Regions from separate parts of the Paenibacillus sp. P2(2022) genome, predicted to be linked through region 3. Evidence: predicted binding sites of a transcription regulator. Region 3 holds the regulator's gene; each other region holds the start of a gene.
What was found. The regulator Rex, encoded in region 3, represses fermentation and respiration genes when NADH is low (regulators of the CRP and FNR family bind a similar motif). The targets are predictions, from matches to a motif close to TTGTGAAATATTTCACAA.
Positions count from the first base shown of each region.

Region 1 (4,822 bases), 160 kb from region 3:
TGAACCAGTAAGGCCTCTTGGTGGAGTGTTGGTATAGTTACAATTATCACATTATGATAAATTCTATAAAGAACAGATTTACAGGCGGAACCTCTGGGATTCCGCCTTTTTGTATTTAACGAATTAGACATATACCTGCCGCATTGGTTTGTTGTATAATCAGTTTTGGTCATGGCAACTTTATCATCACAGGTAATTAAATTTAAGAAAGTGTTTTCTTTCGGGATAAAGTATGCTAAAATGATATATACTAACAAAAGGAAAGCTTTATCAAACCGAAATGCAAAAGAAGGTGAAAAATTTGGAGAGTCAACCGCAATTTACAAAAATGTGTCCGCGTTTTGAAACCGCCTTTTCATGTCTGGGTAAGCGCTGGAATGGATTGATTATTCAATCCATGATGAGCGGTCCCAAGCGGTTTAAGGATATTTCCAATCTGATTCCCACAATGAGTGACAAAATGTTATCAGAGCGGATGAAGGATCTGGAAAATGAAGGGATTCTTACACGCCATGTATATCCGGAAACTCCTGTCCGCATTGAATATGAGCTAACCACCAAAGGTCGTGCACTTCAGCCGGTTATGGAGCAGATTCAATTTTGGGCTGAGGAATGGATTAGATGATCACCAAACTCATTAAGTGTTTTTCATAGCAAAACAGCCTTTTCCTAGGAAAAAGGCTGTTTTTTTATTTTGTGATAGGTAGTACGGCTTAATAGCTTTTAGCACGGCCTGCTACTGAGAATACTCCGGCTGTTGTACGGCGGGGGACACGGGATTGAATATCCAGTGCGGCTGTACGAAATGTGCCTAAGCACGAGTGGCAAAGTCTTCCTGCATAAATGGGAGAACGGCAAGACTCGCAAGGATAATCAAGCTGACTGTATGTGGAGGGAAATTTGCCTGCTCTTACCCAATCTGTGAGCAAATCCATAGGTGTGCCAGTCACATCACTGAGTTGGCGGGTATGAGTAGAAGGATGCCTCCATAGATAGTTAGAACAGCGGTCAAAGAATATATTTTCTTCTTGAATACAAGTGCTACACAGGTTTCTAAGATTTTGACGGAAAATGGAACCGCATTTTGGGCAATTCGAAGTATGTATCTCCATAGAAACCAGTCCTTTGTATCGGAATATAGTAGTATTTTAAAATTTATTAGTTACATATTACTATGACTTTATACCTATATCAATCTTTATTTAAAGAAATTGCTGATCTTTGAGTATATGCTGGCATCGAGATTGACATTACTCTATTACTTATGTATTATAACTTACATAAAGTTACTTTATGAATAAAATAAACTGTATACGATAAGGAGATTTTAATGATACCATCTTTATTTTTAGCCCACGGATCACCTATGCTTGCTATTGAACAGACGGACTATACTGCATTTTTAGAGCAGTTGGGGAAAAGCATTCATCCTAAGGCGATTGTTATCTTTACAGCTCACTGGGAGACACAAATGTTAACGATTAGTTCAATGGATGACATATACGATACAATTTATGATTTTGGAGGTTTCCCACCGGAACTGTACGAAGTGAAATATCCAGCACATGGTTCTGTTGAACTAGCTAATAAGTTGAAAAAGTTATATGAACAAAACGGCATCGAGGTACAAACTGATCATGTGAGAGGACTGGATCATGGTTCCTGGACATTGTTGCATCGTATGTATCCTGAGGCAGACATTCCGGTAGTTCAGATTTCCGTAAATCCGTACCTCTCGCCCAAAGCACAATTTGCCATTGGTGAAGTGCTGCGTGAGTTGGGAGAACAAGATATTCTGGTCATTGGCAGTGGCGTGACTGTCCATAATCTGCGTATTGTCAAATGGGGAGAAACGAAAACGGAACGTTGGGCAATTGATTTTGATGACTGGATTATCGAAAAAGTGCAAAGCGGAGATATAGAAGCTTTAGATCACTATGAAAGCGAAGCGCCGTATGCTCGTCAGGCTGTACCTAGAGCAGAACACTTTGTACCGTTGTTTATTGCAATGGGTAGTGGCGACCCTGCAAACAAAGCTAAGGTCATCCATAGAAGCTATGAGATGGGAAATTTAAGTTATCTATGTTTGCAGTTTTAAAGTGGGTAGGCAGAAGAAGGTCGAGTTATGTGCTTTGTTACTGTCCCGTCCGTTCTCTAAAAAATGGGGAGTGGAATAAAATTAGGGAGTGTTATAAGCTAATAATGGCTTACAGCACTCCCTTTTACATTAAAAAAATTTATTATATCCGGCAAATCTCACGTGGGCACAATTCACAATGACATACACCTTGCAGCATTTCCAAATCCTTGACAACAATCATACCATTATCGTATTCGACTGCATTTTTCTTACGCAGATCACTGAGCATCCGATTTACACTTTCCCGGGTAGCACCGATCATATTTGATAAGTCAGTATGAGTAATCTTTTTATGAATCAGAATATAGTCGCCGTGAGGCTCACCATAGGTGTTGCATAGTCGGATGAGTGTGGAACATAGAGCGCCAGGCTTGCCGTACATCATCAAATCGCGGAACTTGGTCTGGGTAATGCGGTGATGCGATCCCATCCATTTCATAAAGTCAATCGCAAAATCACAATGCTGACAAATAAGCAACTCCAAATCTGTATGATCGATTACGCCAATATCACTGTCCTCCAGAACTTCAGCAGAAAAGGAATGCTTAGTGCCGAAGAAAGGATCAGCTTGACCAACAAGATCGCCGCTTTGATACATATATAGAATAAGTTCCTTACCCTCATCCGTTGTTTTGGTCACTTTTACGCGTCCGCGCTTAATATAAAACAGCTTATCCGCTGTATCTCCTTCCCAGAACAGATGCGAACTTTCTGGCATAACTCGATCTTTCATCATCACTTGCAGCCGGTTGAAGCTGGCCTCCGAGAAGCAACAGGTGTTGCCGCGGGCTTCCATTACATTTGTAGGGTTTCTCATCGTCCATTTCCCCTTTGTATCCTATGTTATTTTATCTGCAACTTGATCAATTCAAATTCATTATATACCTGTGCAATGCGTTTTTGGGGCAAGATGAGGGGGTAAAAGTGGCAGAATTCCAAACTTTGTGATTTAATTCACTTCATAAAATAAAATTTTAAATAGATTGTGAAAAAAATCACAAAATATCTTAGAAAGCTGTGTTACGATCAGTGCGTGAACAAGAGATAGTACACGAGATAACAGGAGGATGAGGGAAATGGCTGTTAAAAACGAGGTTATCCAAAAAGAACAAAGCGCAGAGCAGTATATTCAAACGCTGATTGACCGGGCGAACCGGGCACAGCAAGCTTTCATGAGTATGAATCAGGAGCAGATTGACGAAATCGTACAAGCTATGGCACTCGCAGGGATGGATAAGCACATGCACCTCGCGAAGTTGGCTGTTGAAGAAACAGGACGCGGTGTGTACGAGGACAAAATCACCAAAAACATGTTTGCAACAGAATATGTCTACCATAGCATCAAAAATGAGAAAACCGTCGGTGTCATTGAAGACAATGACTTTGATAGTTTTCAAAAGATAGCTGAACCAGTCGGTATTATCATGGGGATTACTCCAGTAACAAACCCAACTTCGACTACGATGTTCAAAGCGTTAATTGCCATTAAAACACGTAACCCAATCATTTTCGGCTTCCATCCATCTGCTCAATCGTGTAGTGCGGAAGCAGCCCGCGTCTTGCTTGAAGCAGCTGTTAAACATGGTGCTCCAGCGGATTGTATTCAATGGATTGAAGCACCTTCGATGGATAAAACAAATGTACTGATGAACCACTCTGATGTAGCGTTGATTTTGGCAACTGGCGGATCAGGCATGGTTAAGGCAGCTTATAGCTGTGGTAAACCTGCACTTGGCGTAGGTCCTGGTAACGTACCTTGCTTTATTGAGAAAACAGCCGATATCAAACAGGCCGTGAACGACCTTATCCTTTCTAAATCTTTTGATAACGGTATGATTTGTGCTTCGGAACAAGCTGTAATTATTGAAGAGCCTATCTTCGAGCAAGTGAAGAAATTGATGATTGCTAATGGTTGCTACTTTGTAAATAAAGAAGAGGCAGCTAAGCTCACTCAAGGAGCTATGAATGTAGAAAAATGTGCAGTGAACCCGGCCATTGTCGGCCAGTCTGCTGTAAAAATCGCTGAAATGAGCGGTATTACAGTACCGGCAGGAACCAAAATTTTGGTCGCTGAAATTGAAGGAGTAGGAACCAAATTCCCATTATCTGCGGAAAAATTGAGTCCGGTATTGGCTTGCTACAAAGTAAAAAATGCAGAGCAAGGTATCCAACGTGCTGCTGAAGTCGTAGAGTTCGGCGGTATGGGTCACTCGTCAGCAATCCATTCGCAAGATGAGGATGTTATTGCTCGCTTCGCAGATCGTTTGCAAACAGGACGTATCATTGTAAATGCACCTTCCACACATGGCGCAATCGGTGATATTTACAACACCAACCTTCCTTCGTTGACACTTGGTTGCGGTTCGTACGGTCGTAACTCGACTTCGTCGAACGTATCTGCAGTTAACTTGATTAATGTGAAAAGGGTGGCGAAACGGACGGTGAATATGCAATGGTTCAAAGTACCTTCCAAAATCTATTTTGAAAAAAATTCGACACAGTATCTTGCTAAAATGCCTGATATCACACGTGTAGCCATTATCACTGACCCTATGATGGTGAAACTCGGATATGTGGACCGTGTCATCCATTATTTGCACCAGCGTCAAACACCGGTTGCTATTGAAGTGTTCTCCGAAGTAGAGCCAGATCCATCGACAGTTACGGTAGAGCGCGGTACTG
Region 1 is NZ_JAKWFI010000001.1:862,222-867,043, forward strand. Features, by position in the region: gene MMB75_RS03630 (ThuA domain-containing protein) at 1-37, shown strand, start outside; gene MMB75_RS03635 (winged helix-turn-helix transcriptional regulator) at 281-625, shown strand; gene MMB75_RS03640 (dioxygenase family protein) at 1,331-2,098, shown strand; gene MMB75_RS03645 (Crp/Fnr family transcriptional regulator) at 2,241-2,957, opposite strand; gene adhE (bifunctional acetaldehyde-CoA/alcohol dehydrogenase) at 3,217-4,822, shown strand, end outside.
Region 1: adhE (bifunctional acetaldehyde-CoA/alcohol dehydrogenase) is a predicted target of Rex. The motif match lies at 3,124-3,141, and genes of this name have one in related genera.

Region 2 (4,822 bases), 150 kb from region 3:
AAGCACAATTTGTGGCTATCCCTACAACTTCGGGTACAGGTTCGGAAGTTACATCGTTTGCAGTTATTACGGACAAAAACCTGGGCAACACGAAGTACCCTCTGGCTGACTATGAGTTGACTCCTGATGTGGCAATTATTGACCCTGTGTTTGTATATTCGCTGCCTAAAACTGCTGTAGCAGATACAGGTATGGACGTTCTGACGCATGCTATCGAGGCTTACGTGTCTGTAATGGCCAATGATTACACAGATGGTCTGGCAATTAAAGCCATTCAACTGGTATTCCAATACCTGGAGCAATCGGCTCTGACTGGTGATAAGCTGGCTCGCGAAAAAATGCATAATGCTTCTACACTTGCAGGTATGGCGTTTGCTAATGCATTCTTGGGTATTAACCATAGTCTTGCACATAAATGGGGCGGACAATACCATACAGCGCATGGCCGCACGAATGCTATCTTGCTGCCGCACGTTATTCGCTACAATGCGAAAAAACCGACAAAATTTGCATCGTTCCCTAAATATTCGCACTTTGTTGCAGATGAGCGCTATGCAGAAATCGCACGCATACTGGGACTGCCTGCACGTACCACTGAAGAAGGGGTTAACAGTTTAATTGACGCGATCCGTAAGTTGAACAAAACACTCGGTATCGAGGAATCGTTCCAACAACTTGGTTTCGATCCAAAAGACTTTGAATCACGTGTAGATTATTTGGCTGACCGCGCTTTTGAGGATCAATGTACAACTGCAAATCCAAAGCTGCCGCTGGTTACTGAATTGGCTGATGTATACCGTAATGCCTTCTACGGACGCTTTGATCAATAATATAATAGTATGAAGAGGCTTGTAACTAAGCATTTTTCTATACAATACCAATGCAGGCTCTCTATATAGAGGGCCTCTTGGTTTGGGAAGGGAGGTGAACGGCAAGGCTAGAGGTATGCGCGTGAAGCTAGGGAAAATAAAGTGACAAAAATCACTCATATTGTGATTTTTGTCACATACTACACTCTATCATTATTCTACAATAAGAGTGTAAGAAAGGTCCCGACACTGAGCGTAAGGCATCGGTGAAAAGGCCGGGCTCAAGAAATAGTTTAAACGTGAAAAAAATCACAAGTCCGGAAGACCAAACAATTTGGAGGGATTTACATGTCGGTGATTGAGAGAGAATTACAAGAGCAACAATCTGGCTGGAGAGGTTTTAAAAAAGGAAAATGGACTAAAGAAGTTAACGTCAACGATTTTATTGAAACAAATATCTCACCTTATGTTGGCAATGAAGAATTTTTGGTTGGTCCTACCGCCAATACAACTGCATTGTGGGAAATTGTATCTGATCTTACTAAAAAAGAGTTGGCAAACGGCGGCGTTCTTGATGTAGACGTAAATACGCCATCCACCATCATTTCACATAAACCAGGCTATTTGGACAAGGACAAAGAACAAGTTGTCGGCGTACAAACAGATGCTCCATTCAAACGTTCTTTGCAGCCGTTTGGTGGAATTCGGATGATGATCGATGCTTGTAAAGCCTATGGTTTTGAAGTGCCACAAAGCATTGTTGACATTTTCACTCATATTCGTAAAACACACAACCAAGGTGTATTTGACGCTTATACAGATGAAATGAGAGCAGCTCGTAAAGCTGGCATCATTACTGGTCTGCCAGATGCATACGGTCGTGGTCGTATAATCGGTGACTATCGTCGCGTAGCTCTGTATGGTGCAGACTTCTTGATCCAAGATAAAAAACTTCAATTGAAAAGCCTTGAAGTTGATTCCATGGAAGAAGACGTAATCCGTCTGCGTGAAGAAATTTCTGAACAAATTCGTGCTTTGAATGAATTGAAACAAATGGCTGCTGAGCACGGTTTTAATATTTCTAAACCAGCTAACAATGCAAAAGAAGCTTTCCAATGGGTATATTTTGGATATCTTGCAGCGATTAAAGAACAAAATGGTGCAGCAATGTCCTTGGGACGTGTATCTTCATTCCTTGATATTTATACTCAACGTGATCTTGAGGAAGGTGCGATGAACGAAGAACAAGCTCAGGAACTGGTCGATCATTTTGTTATGAAACTGCGTATTGTTAAGTTCCTGCGTACACCTGACTACAACGAACTGTTTAGTGGTGACCCAACTTGGGTAACAGAATCCATTGGTGGTATGTCTGTCACTGGAGAAACTCGTGTTACCAAAAACAGCTTCCGCTTCTTGCACACACTGTACAACTTAGGACCTGCTCCAGAACCTAACTTGACTGTACTGTGGTCAGAAAAACTGCCTGAGGGCTTTAAAAAATATTGTGCAAAAGTTTCTATTGAAACTAGCTCCATTCAATATGAAAATGACGATTTGATGCGTCCAATCTACGGCGATGATTATGGTATTGCTTGTTGTGTATCCGCTATGAGAATCGGTAAACAAATGCAATTCTTTGGCGCTCGTGCCAACTTGGCAAAAGCTCTGCTGTATGCCATTAACGGCGGTAAGGATGAAAAATCCGGCGTTCAAGTAGGACCTGAGTTCCCAGCTATTACAAGTGAAGTGCTGGATTACGAAGAAGTGTTAAGCCGTTTCAAACCTATGATGGAATGGCTGGCAAAACTGTACATGAACACTTTGAATGTTATTCACTATATGCATGATAAATATAGCTACGAACGCATTGAAATGGCGTTGCATGACCGTGATATTCTTCGTACCATGGCTTGTGGTATTGCGGGTCTGTCAGTTGCTACCGACTCCTTGAGCGCCATTAAATATGCAAAAGTTAAACCAATTCGCAACGAAAAAGGAATTGCTGTTGACTTTGAAATCGAAGGCGAATATCCTTGCTACGGTAACAATGATGACCGCGTAGATACTATCGCTGTAGAACTGGTAGAAAGCTTCATGAGCATGATCCGCAAACATAAAGCTTATCGTAATGCGGTTCCTACTCAATCTGTACTGACCATTACTTCCAACGTGGTATATGGTAAGAAAACAGGTACAACACCTGATGGACGTAAAGCAGGCGAACCGTTCGCACCAGGTGCAAACCCAATGCATGGTCGTGATAAAAAAGGCGCTCTGGCATCTCTGAGTTCTGTAGCCAAATTGCCTTATGAACACAGCTTAGATGGTATCTCGAATACCTTCTCCATCGTGCCTAAAGCACTGGGTAAAGAAGAAGAAACACGCAAAACAAACCTTGTTTCGATGATGGATGGCTACTTTGGAAGCCACGCACATCATCTGAATGTCAATGTGTTTGCTCGTGAACAACTGTTGGATGCAATGGAACACCCAGAAAACTATCCACAACTTACGATTCGTGTTTCCGGTTATGCCGTTAACTTTATCAAGCTGACTCGTGAGCAACAATTGGATGTTATTAACCGTACTTTCCACGGTACAATGTAAGGTACAATGTAAATAAGTTTTACGTATCAAATAATACACTGACGCACGCATAGCGGATGCGGGAAGGATGATGCAACATGTTGAAAGGTCACATACACTCATTGGAAACCTTCGGGACCGTCGATGGTCCCGGCATCCGCTTCGTGCTCTTTATGCAAGGATGCTTGTTGAAATGTCAATATTGCCATAATCCGGACACTTGGGCCTTGAATGAAGGTAATCCGATGACGTTAGAAGAAGTATTGGCTGAGATTGAACCATATTTAGCCTACTACCGTTCTTCGGGAGGTGGATTAACAGTTTCCGGTGGAGAACCGACATTACAAGCTCATTTTGTAGCAGAGCTGTTCAAAGAAGTGAAACGTCGCTGGAATTTGCACACGACATTGGACAGTAACGGCTTTAATGATGCAGGTCGTATCCATGAACTACTGGACGTAACGGATTTGGTACTACTTGATATTAAGCACATCGATAACGACAAGCATATTAAGCTTACAGGCAAATCCAACGATCGTATGCTAAGTACGGCCCGCTGGTTGTCTGAGCAAGGGCGCAAAATGTGGATTAGACACGTATTTGTACCGGGTATCCATGACGACGAGCAAGATCTACTCAATTTGGGACGGTTCATTGGAACGTTGAACGGAGTCGAGAAATTCGAAATTTTACCTTACCATCAAATGGGTGTTTACAAATGGGAAATGCTCGGCAAGGCGTATCCGTTGGAGGGAGTTCCGTCTCCTACAGATGAAGAAGTTCAACGTGCTTACCGGCTCATTGAAGAGGGTCGTCTGGAGACTGCAGGAACGGATACTGCTTGTCGTCCATCATAATGTAAATGGATTAGAACTACTTTCAGGTCATGAAGCCGCCGTCACATCAGATAGATGGACGGCGGTTTTTTTGTTGTTGAATTTTTGCAATCACAGGAGAAAGTTCCCTTTTTTTCATGATCGTCAAAATTTCCAGAAACTTTTTGACAACTGTCGCGTCTAATAGTATGACTTTTCACGGGAATGATAATAATTTGGGGATAGAAGGAGACAGACAATGAATTTCAAGAAATGGACCATGCTCACCGCCTTGGCGGTAGCTCAGGTGGCTGCAGTAGCCCCTGTAGGAGCAGAAGCAGCATCAACAAGCGTTCAATCCACCGATTCGGTTAGCGCCCAGCAGACGACCAATGTTGCTGATTCCGGCGTTCAGAATAGTATCGGAGATCAAAATGGAACAAGCACACCAGCTAATACGGTAACACCTGATAACACGGGTGTATCCAATGATCCATTGACTGGGCTGCCTACAGATACCACTAACGGATCGAACGTAACCAATGATGTATACGGTGGAGACGGAACGATCACCAATCCTGGTGGAGCTCCAACATCCATGAATGCGAA
Region 2 is NZ_JAKWFI010000001.1:867,221-872,042, forward strand. Features, by position in the region: gene adhE (bifunctional acetaldehyde-CoA/alcohol dehydrogenase) at 1-830, shown strand, start outside; gene pflB (formate C-acetyltransferase) at 1,158-3,419, shown strand; gene pflA (pyruvate formate-lyase-activating protein) at 3,497-4,255, shown strand; gene MMB75_RS03665 (copper amine oxidase N-terminal domain-containing protein) at 4,473-4,822, shown strand, end outside.
Region 2: pflB (formate C-acetyltransferase) is a predicted target of Rex. The motif match lies at 1,107-1,124, and genes of this name have one in related genera.

Region 3 (4,822 bases):
TCCATGGTTCCGCAAATGCTACTATCATCGTGCACGTCATGAAGCTGGAACAGCGGATGTGGTTATAACGAATCACTCCAAGCTGTTCACCGACGTCAAAGCAAGTCATCAGTTGCTGCCTAGCTATGAACACTTGGTGATTGATGAGGCACATCATCTAGAGGAAGTAGCTGGTAAGCACCTGGGCATGCATATGAAATATTTCACACTCGTGCATACGCTGACTCGATTGTTCAAGGACAGCAAGAATGGGCAATTGCCTTCGTTACGTCAGCAGTTGGCAAAGTCGGGGCATGAGAAGTCGACGGAATGGGCCTCGGTCATTGATCAGTTGTACCCACTTGTGTTAGAGGTTAAGGAAACTTGGGACCTACTAAGCGATAAGCTGTTTGGCATGTTACCAGAGCGAACTGATGCCACACCAGGTGAAACGGGGCAATTTTCTTCGCGTCTCAAACCGTCAGCCAAGCCTGCAAAGTGGGATCAGGCGGCGGCATTGGAAAATCAGCTTTATGTAACATTGAGCGAAATTTTGCGCAAGGGCGACAAGCTGATGCTGGATGTCAAGGAAGAACATGACGATTATGCGGCGGATAGTCTCATTACAGATATCACGGGTCTGCTTAAGGATTTGGCGGGGATTAGGGAAAATTTGCGCTTCTTTATACGACTCGATGATGAAACAACCGTATATTGGCTTGAAGCGAGTGGACAATTCCGTAGTAAATCATTGCAATTTTATGCGGTGCCCGTCGATGTGAGCCGCCAGTTGAAAGAAATGTTTTTTGACAAAAAAAGAAGTATTATTCTGACATCTGCTACTTTATCGGTAGATAAATCGTTTCAGTACATGACCGATCAACTCGGCTTGCAGGAGGCCGCAGATCAAGGACGATTAATGACGTCACAGCTCCCATCACCCTTTAATTACAGGGATCAGGTGTTGCTGGTCATTCCGCGAGATTTTCCGAGTGTGAAGGGCAGTGTAGGAGATGCACATTTTGTAGAGATGCTCGTTAGCTCTCTAGGAGCGACTGCCCAGGCGACGCGGGGGAGAATGCTCGTTCTGTTTACTTCCTATCGGATGCTCCGGCAAGTGTATGAGCCGCTCAAAGAGGCGTTAGCGTCCAGCGATATTACCGTGTTAGGACAAGGTGTGGACAGTGGGAGTCGCAGCAAGCTAACCCGCCGTTTTCAGGAAGCGAAAGCTTCTGTATTGCTGGGAACCAGTAGCTTCTGGGAAGGCGTCGATATTCCAGGGAAAGCTTTGACTTGTCTGGCTATCGTTCGCTTGCCGTTTCAACCGCCTAACCACCCGTTACTGGAGGCCAAAAGCGAGTTGCTCCAGCAGCAGAAGAAGAATCCATTTATGAAGCTGTCTGTACCACAAGCAGTTATTCGCTTCAAACAGGGTTTTGGGCGATTGGTACGTACAGCGAGCGACCACGGAGTCGTCATCGTTTACGATACGCGTGTGATCGAATCCTATTATGGAAAGCACTTTTTGTACTCGTTACCGGGACCAAAAATGGAGCATATGCCATCGGAGCAAATGGTGCCCCGCATCGCCGAATGGCTCCAATCCGCCCCGGAGACAGAGGCACAACGGACGGACACTTAAAGTCCGTTACAATTAGGGGGAGCAAGTATGAAATCAGATAAAATTTCAGAGGCTGTCGTACGGAGATTACCCGTATATTTACGTTATCTGAATGCACTGCACAAACGGGAGGTGGCTACGGTCTCTTCTCAAGAGCTGGGACAGAGGTTAGATTTGAATCCGGCCCAAATTCGTAAAGATCTTGCCTATTTTGGCGATTTTGGTCGGAAGGGCATCGGTTACGATGTTTCTTATCTAATTGAGAAAATACGCCATATCCTGAAAATCGACCAGCAAATTAATGTAGTATTGGTCGGAGCAGGTAATCTGGGTCAAGCCCTATCGAACTATAATGCTTATTTAAAAGACAATATGAAGATTGTGGCGGTTTTTGATGCGTTCCCGGATAAGGTTGGGACCAGAATCAATACTTTGGTCGTACAGCCGATGGATGAACTGGAAGCGACTGTGAAAGAAAAAAATATACGAATCGGGATTATTACTGTACCTGATTTTGAGGCACAGCACGTAGCTGATAGGCTGATTGAGAGTGGAATTGGAGCGATTTTGAACTTTGCACCTATCATTCTCAAGGCACCGGCTAACATTCGGATACATGCCACAGACTTTACAACTGATTTGCTTAGCCTCGCTTATTATCTGGAGGACGGAAAGGAAGAAGCACAATATGACAGTGAATAAATGGATGATTAAAAACGGCTCGTTTGCCGTGAATGGACCCGAGGCTGGGGTAATCCATGGTTTTATGATTGTGGAGGATAGCCGTATTACTTACATTGGCGAGACTTTGCCTGCGGGTGAGGAAGAGACAGAAGCAATCGACGGCAAGGGGTTATTGTTTTTACCTGGTCTGATCAATACTCATGGTCATGCGGCGATGTCTCTGCTGCGAGGGTATGGAGATGATTTGGCACTTCAAGTGTGGCTTCAGGAAAAAATGTGGCCTATGGAAGCCAAGTTTACATCTACGGATGTGTACTGGGGAACTTCTTTGTCAGTGCTGGAAATGCTGAAAGGTGGAACCACGACTTTCCTGGATATGTACGATCATATGGATGAGGTGGCTCGTGTAGCTGAAGAGTCGGGCATTCGTGCAAGCTTGATGCGTGGAGCCATTGGACTCTGTTCAGAAGAAGAACAGCGGATCAAGCTAGCTGAGGCCGTGACTTTTGCGCGTAACTGGCATGGAAAAGCAGACGGACGTATCACAACAATGATGTCTCCTCATGCCCCATACACATGCCCGCCTGCGTTTATTGAGAAATTTGTTCAAGCAGCACATGATCTCGATTTACCATTGCATACGCACATGTCCGAGACGATCGCCGAAGTTGAACAAAACGTACGCGACTACGGCTTGCGTCCAGTTGCACACTTAGATAAGCTTGGCTTTTTCTCCCGTCCTTCACTTGTTGCCCACGGCGTTCACTTGAACGACGAAGAAATAGCTTTGTTAGCGGAACGAGGTGTGGCGGTATCGCATAATCCAGGCAGCAACTTGAAGCTGGCAAGTGGTGTAGCTAGAGTGCCTGAATTGCTGCGTGCAGGAGTTACTGTTTCACTCGGAACAGATGGTCCTGCCAGCAATAATAACCTGGATATGTTCGAGGAAATGCGTCTGGCGGCACTCATTCACAAGGGAGTATCTGGCGACCCAACGGCAGTTCCTGCAAATGAAGCACTACGTCTGGCAACAGAGTATGGTGCAAAGTCGATTGGTTTAAAAGAGGTAGGAGCGCTGGCAGCAGGCAATAAGGCTGACTTTATCGCGCTAGATCTGGATCAGGCCCATTTCTTGCCGCGTACAGATCTTATTTCTCATGCCGTATACTCTGCAAGTGCCAAAGACGTGGCTCATGTGTGGGTAGACGGTCGTCAGGTTGTGAAAAATGGCGAATGCCTGACGATGGACGAGGAACGTATCAAACATGAGGCACAAGCCGCCTTTGAAGGGCTGCTGTCGCGCTAATTTAGGTGTCACATCCCCTTAGAGAGGAAGCACAGGTTTGAAAAATAAGAAGAAATGGATAGCGGTCGCCATTTTGGCCGTAATACTGATCCTGGTCAGCATTTTCTGGTATTATTCGTATGTTACTCAAGACCAGGTGGCTGAGAAAAATGCCGCTATCATGAAGGCCAAGCAATCAGGTGGTCTGGTTAGCACGACTCAGACATGGAAGTCTGTGTGGGATCAGATATATTGGGTAGTTCAAGGAAAAAACGCACAGAATGAAAATATAATGGTATGGGTTCCTTTTCAAAAAATGGAGGGGAAACCTAACATACCTGCGGCAGATCCAAGCGGTGTTCATACCGAGCTGATGAAAAACGGAGTCGACGAGCAAAAAATGACAGCGATAATTCAGCAGCAACTTCCAAATGCAAAAATTGTAAGGCTCCAACCGAGTGTGTTCAATGGCGAATATGTATGGCAACTGTTTTACGATGATGAAAGCCATCACAACTATACCTTTTACCGTTTCTCAGATGGAGCATCGACGGGGATAAAGTATACTTTGCCTAATTACTAGCGCGATGTTAAGAGTGTGGATCGGTGGCTTGGGAGTACCCAAGAAGCGTTAGGAGCGCTGCGTAGTCCATTTGATCTTACGATCGCTTCGCTTCTGCAGATTCAAGTGTTCCACTCCGCTGGCTGACAGCTATGGGGCCACTCCAAATAACTTTTATACTCAGTCTATATAGCTTGGAATGATTGAAAGTATTAGAAAAAGACGCAAATACGATTTAATTCGTATTTGCGTCTTTTTACTTAATGCTCCGCAAAGCTGGACTAAAAGCCAGAAGCATCTTTTTGCCTTATCACAACTCCTCCACACATTGCCTTCGATATTAGATTTACGTTATGATATACTATATTTTATAAGTGATAGACAAAAATGATAGATAAATGAGTTGCTGATCATTATAAGATCATGCAATTTGGTTGTTTGTTGACATTCGTCCCGTTTCTTCTGGGTTTTACATTTTGAGAGGAGGATGTTGTTTGAAATTGCGTGCAGTTCCTATTGTGGTGGCGGCCGTTTTGGCAGCCTTGTTAATGTTTGGAGGATGGTTCATTTACCGGCAGGTTACAATGCAAAGTCCTCTGGAAAAACTGGTATCTCAATATCCAGGCGTGACAAGCGCTCAAATAGATATTAAACAGGATCAGGTGGTATTGAAACTAGATCTCAAACCGCA
Region 3 is NZ_JAKWFI010000001.1:1,020,932-1,025,753, forward strand. Features, by position in the region: gene dinG (ATP-dependent DNA helicase DinG) at 1-1,621, shown strand, start outside; gene MMB75_RS04460 (redox-sensing transcriptional repressor Rex) at 1,649-2,302, shown strand; gene MMB75_RS04465 (amidohydrolase) at 2,289-3,590, shown strand; gene MMB75_RS04470 (cell wall elongation regulator TseB-like domain-containing protein) at 3,628-4,152, shown strand; gene MMB75_RS04475 (hypothetical protein) at 4,626-4,822, shown strand, end outside.

Region 4 (4,822 bases), on a different contig from region 3:
CTGTCCACCCTTTCCCTTCAGCCTTGCCACGGAACTCAAAGGAGACTCCTCGCAAAATCAAGCCTAGCAAAATAAACACAAATACCAGATAATATCCGCTGAACATCGTTGCATAAAAATGCGGGAAAGCGGCAAACATCGCACCTGCTGCTGTAATCAGCCACACTTCATTGGCATCCCAGAATGGACCAATCGTATTGATCATTAAACGTTTTTGTTGGTCATTGCGCGGCACTAATCCAGTAGCCATACCCACGCCAAAATCAAAGCCCTCTAGAAAAAAGAAGCCTGTAAACAGCACAGCGATCAATAAGAACCATAAATCATTTAACGTCAATGCTGCCACCCCCTTGAGCAAATGGATCATGAATTACCGTATGCTGATGCGGCTCCATATCTGGGCCTTTACGAGCGGTGCGAGCAAACAGGAATGCCAGTACACCCGTTAAAATGAGATACAGCGACGTAAATGCAATCAGTGAGAACAACACTTCTCCTGCTACAACGGTAGGTGAAACGGAATCTTTTGTTTGCAGCAAACCAAATACAGTCCACGGCTGACGTCCCATTTCTGTCATGATCCAGCCCGCGGTATTGCCAATGAACGGGAGTGATATCCCCCACAGCATAAGACGGAAGAACCAACGATGGGAGCCCTCCAATTTTTGTCGAAAACTCAGATAAGCTCCGTACAGAGCAAGTGCGATCATGGCACATCCTGCCGCAATCATAATGCGGAAGCTCCAGAAGGTCGTACGGACAGGCGGAATATAATCACCCGGACCGTAGGTCTTTTCATACTGTGCTTGAAGCTCCTTCATACCAGGCACAGAGCCGGAAAACTTGCTATACGACAGAAAGCTCAGTGCAAACGGAACCTTAATCTCAAAGGTATTTTCCTGCTTATCAGGATCAATATTGGCAATAATCGTCCAAGGCGCTGGATCGCCACTGTCTCCCCACAGAGCTTCACTGGCTGCCATCTTCATGGGCTGTGTTTTGATCAAATATTGAGCCTGTCCATGACCAAACAAAGGAATAGCAATGGCACAGATTAATGCAACTATAATGCTCAATTTAAAAGAAGGTTTAAAGAAGTCCATATTCTTTTTATGCATCAGCTTCCAAGCACTAATCCCTGCTACGAGGAAAGCTCCAGTTGCAATAGCAGCAAAGATGGTGTGAGGATACTCCCACAAAAGCTGCTCGTTCGTTAACAAAGCAGCAAAATCTTGCATTTCTGCCCGGCCATTTACAACCCCATATCCTACGGGACGTTGCATGAATGAATTAGCAGCCAAAATCCACAAAGCCGAGAGCATCGTACCAATCGCTACTAGCCACATGCAAACTAAATGGACAGTTTTGGATAGTCTTTCCCAGCCGAATACCCATAGGCCGATAAAGGTTGATTCCAGAAAAAATGCAAGCAATGCTTCAATGGCTAGCGGTGTACCAAATACATCACCGACAAAACGGGAAAAGTCCGACCAATTCATTCCGAACTGGAACTCCTGCAAAATTCCGGTAACTACGCCCAGCGCAAAGTTAATCAGCAGAAACGTTCCCCAGAATTGAGCCATTTTTTTGTACAAGTCTTTTTTCTTGATAACATACATAGTCTCCATAATTGCCACCAACAATGACAATCCAATGGAGATTGGCACATAAACAAAATGAAGAATCGTAGTGGTTGCAAACTGCAACCGTGCCAAATCCAATACGTCCATGATGCTGCTCCTCCTCTGTACTTCCCTTAACAATGATTTAATGTTTGTGATCTGAAGTCTTTTATATTTGTGATTGTATTCACATTGTTACATATGAAACCGTCACTTTTTTAGGAAATGACTCACTTAGCTAACTTCCCCATGGTTGCCATAACCGGGCTTCAGATTATCCCCATTATATAGAATAAATTTAAATGAAATAGAATCAAAAATGTGAACATCGTGTCAAAGTTGTGTCATAACGATGACATTTTTATGAAAATGCCCTAAAATCCATATTCAATGTGACATTTTCTATTGATCCGTCTTTTTTCAATATATAAAAAAAGAGCCTCTCTTCATTCGGAGGATATACCTCCGACATCTGCAAGAGAGACTTCATAACGTTAAACCTAGGGAATCGATCAACAGCCATCTGTTCCTCCGTTCTTTTGGACCTGATTACGGTAAGAGGAAGGTGACATTCCAACATACTTTTTAAATTTACTATGAAAATAATCTGCATTCGCATACCCCACACGGCCCGCCACTTGGTGTACCTTAATCCCCTGTGCAAGCAATTCCCTTGCTCCCTCAATCCTTACCTTATCCAGGTAGGCATTAAAGGCCTCGCCTGTATGACTTTTGAACAGTTTGCCCAAATACCCACTATTGTAATTGAACATATCTGCCAGCAACTCCAGTCGCAAATTTTCATCATAATGACCATGTATAAAGTCAATCATTTGCTTCATGATGATCTCCTTGCCACCCGTATCAGTCTGTCCAATCCACTGCAACACATGTTCGAGCGAGTGATCCACCAGCTCGCCCAATGTTGAATAGGCATATACATTGGTAATCAAGTTGGAATGCTCCTCCAGCACGGTCCGGCTGTGTTCCTGTCCAGCTGCATATTTGTTCAGTGCGAGTGTGAATGTCTGAGCGAAGGCCGCCTTGATTGCAGATTCTGTACGATAAATCTGGGGAAATTGGACTTCCATGTCCTTAATGACACGGGTCGCCGCTCTACCATTAGCCATATCCAGCGCGTAGTACAGCTTTTCTGCATAACGCATGGGATCATCTGATGCTCTGTCAGACGCTTCATTCATGTGAGCAGGGACTGTCTCCCATTCATGTAGGTCTCCGGGAAGCATGACTCTTTCTGCCCGGAACAAAAACATACGCTCCAATAATCGTAACGCCTGCTCAAAAGATCTGGGGATATCCCTAAGAATGTCTACCGGAGCCCCGGCAGCCCCATAGATTTCATTTACCCACGGTTTTAGCTCCTGTCGCCATGCAGCCAGCAACTGAGCAGCATCTTTTTCCGTTTTTAACATGGCGGGAAGCAATAGGCCCGTATATATTCCAGCCTCAAACACAATGCCTCTACCCTGTTCACGACACAATTCGGCCAGCCGCTGCTTTGCTGCCAACTGCCGGGCTTGCCGATCCCAGTCAGGTATACGCAAATCCAGCAGAATCACCTGATAGCTACTCCAGTCCAATGCTGGTAATTCAGGCTGTTGTCCGTGTTTTCCACCGCCGTTTTGGTGTTCAGCCTGCTTGGATGCACGATGGCTGGGTTCTACAGCATTACGAGCATGTTCTCCATGAACCGGAAACAGCAATGCTTCGATCCAATCGCGCTCATGCGAAGACGGACTCCCCCACTTTCCATCTCCCTTTTCGTTTTCAATGCTTTGCCGTACTCGCTTTAGCTCCAGCGTCATTTCTTCCTCATCAACGGGCTTCAATAAATAACCATCCACCCCGAATCCCATGGCTTGCCTAGCATAATTAAAGTCTGCATATCCGCTTAAAATGAGAAAGTGATACGGCTCCCCATTCATTTGGCGTATGCTTTGTATAACCTCCAACCCACTCATCCCAGGCATACGAATATCTACAATGACCAGTTCCGGTCGATGCTCTCCGAACTTTTCCAAAGCCTCGCGTCCGTTCTCAGCCGTATCGACGATGCGAAAGCCACAATCTCCCCAGTCAATAATGGAAGACAGTCCTTCACGAATCGCAGGCTCATCATCTACAATCATCGCTTTATACATTCGACGCTTCCTCCCTTGGTATGGAAAAGTATACGGTTGTTCCTACCTGTAATGCGCTTTCAATATGCAGACCATAACGTTCACCATACATCAATGTCAGACGTTGATGAACATTGCGTAGACCAATACTGCTCCCTTCCGGCTCCTCCGCACCCGTGATCCGATCCAACAGACGGGTCAGTTGCTCTTCCTCCATGCCAATTCCATCATCAGCCACTTTAATGTGCAGCTCTCTTTGTTCTATTGTGATATCTACCTTTACGGTAACTGGTTCTTCCTTATTTTCTAGGCCATGAATGACTGCATTTTCCACTAACGGTTGTATGATTAAGGGAGGAATCGACATGTCCTTCGCGCTTTCTTCCAAATTCACTTCATAGACCAAACGATTTCCAAACCTGAACTGCTGAATTTGCAAATAGGATCGCACCATATCCAGCTCCTGTAATACGGTTGTTTTACCACTGCCAATCTCCAGATTCCTGCGCATCAGCCTGCCAAGCAAACGAACCGTCGTTGCTATCTCCGCCTCCCCATTCAGGTGTGCTTTCATTCGAATGGATTCTAACGCGTTAAACAGAAAATGCGGATTAATTTGGCTTGCCATCATTTTTAGCTTGATATCCTTTTGTGCCAATTCAAGCTTATTATTATGTTCACTCGTTTCATAGACCTGGGCCATAAGCTGGCGGATACTACTCACCATGTAGTTGAAACGGCGGGATAAATCACCGATCTCGTCCCTTCCCTCCACACTTGATACCACATGAAAATCACCCGCAGCTACCTGACCCAGCTCATAGCTCAGCCGCTGGAGCCGTTTGGTAATAAGCCAGGAAATGATGGTAATCAGAATCAGCGCCATGATGAGTACCGCTAGTACACATAATGCACCAATCAGGCTGACCCGGTTTGCCCCCTGCACGATATGTTCCGTTGAAAACACCGAAATAATCGTCAATCCGCTCACACTTGAGGTTGGCAGCAGCTCATCCACAATAATGTTCGAGAGCGTTCCGTTAATTTTTGCTTCATATA
Region 4 is NZ_JAKWFI010000006.1:103,522-108,343, forward strand. Features, by position in the region: gene cydB (cytochrome d ubiquinol oxidase subunit II) at 1-337, opposite strand, end outside; gene MMB75_RS19140 (cytochrome ubiquinol oxidase subunit I) at 324-1,730, opposite strand; gene MMB75_RS19145 (response regulator transcription factor) at 2,135-3,784, opposite strand; gene MMB75_RS19150 (cache domain-containing sensor histidine kinase) at 3,777-4,822, opposite strand, start outside.
Region 4: MMB75_RS19140 (cytochrome ubiquinol oxidase subunit I) is a predicted target of Rex. The motif match lies at 1,798-1,815, and genes of this name have one in related genera.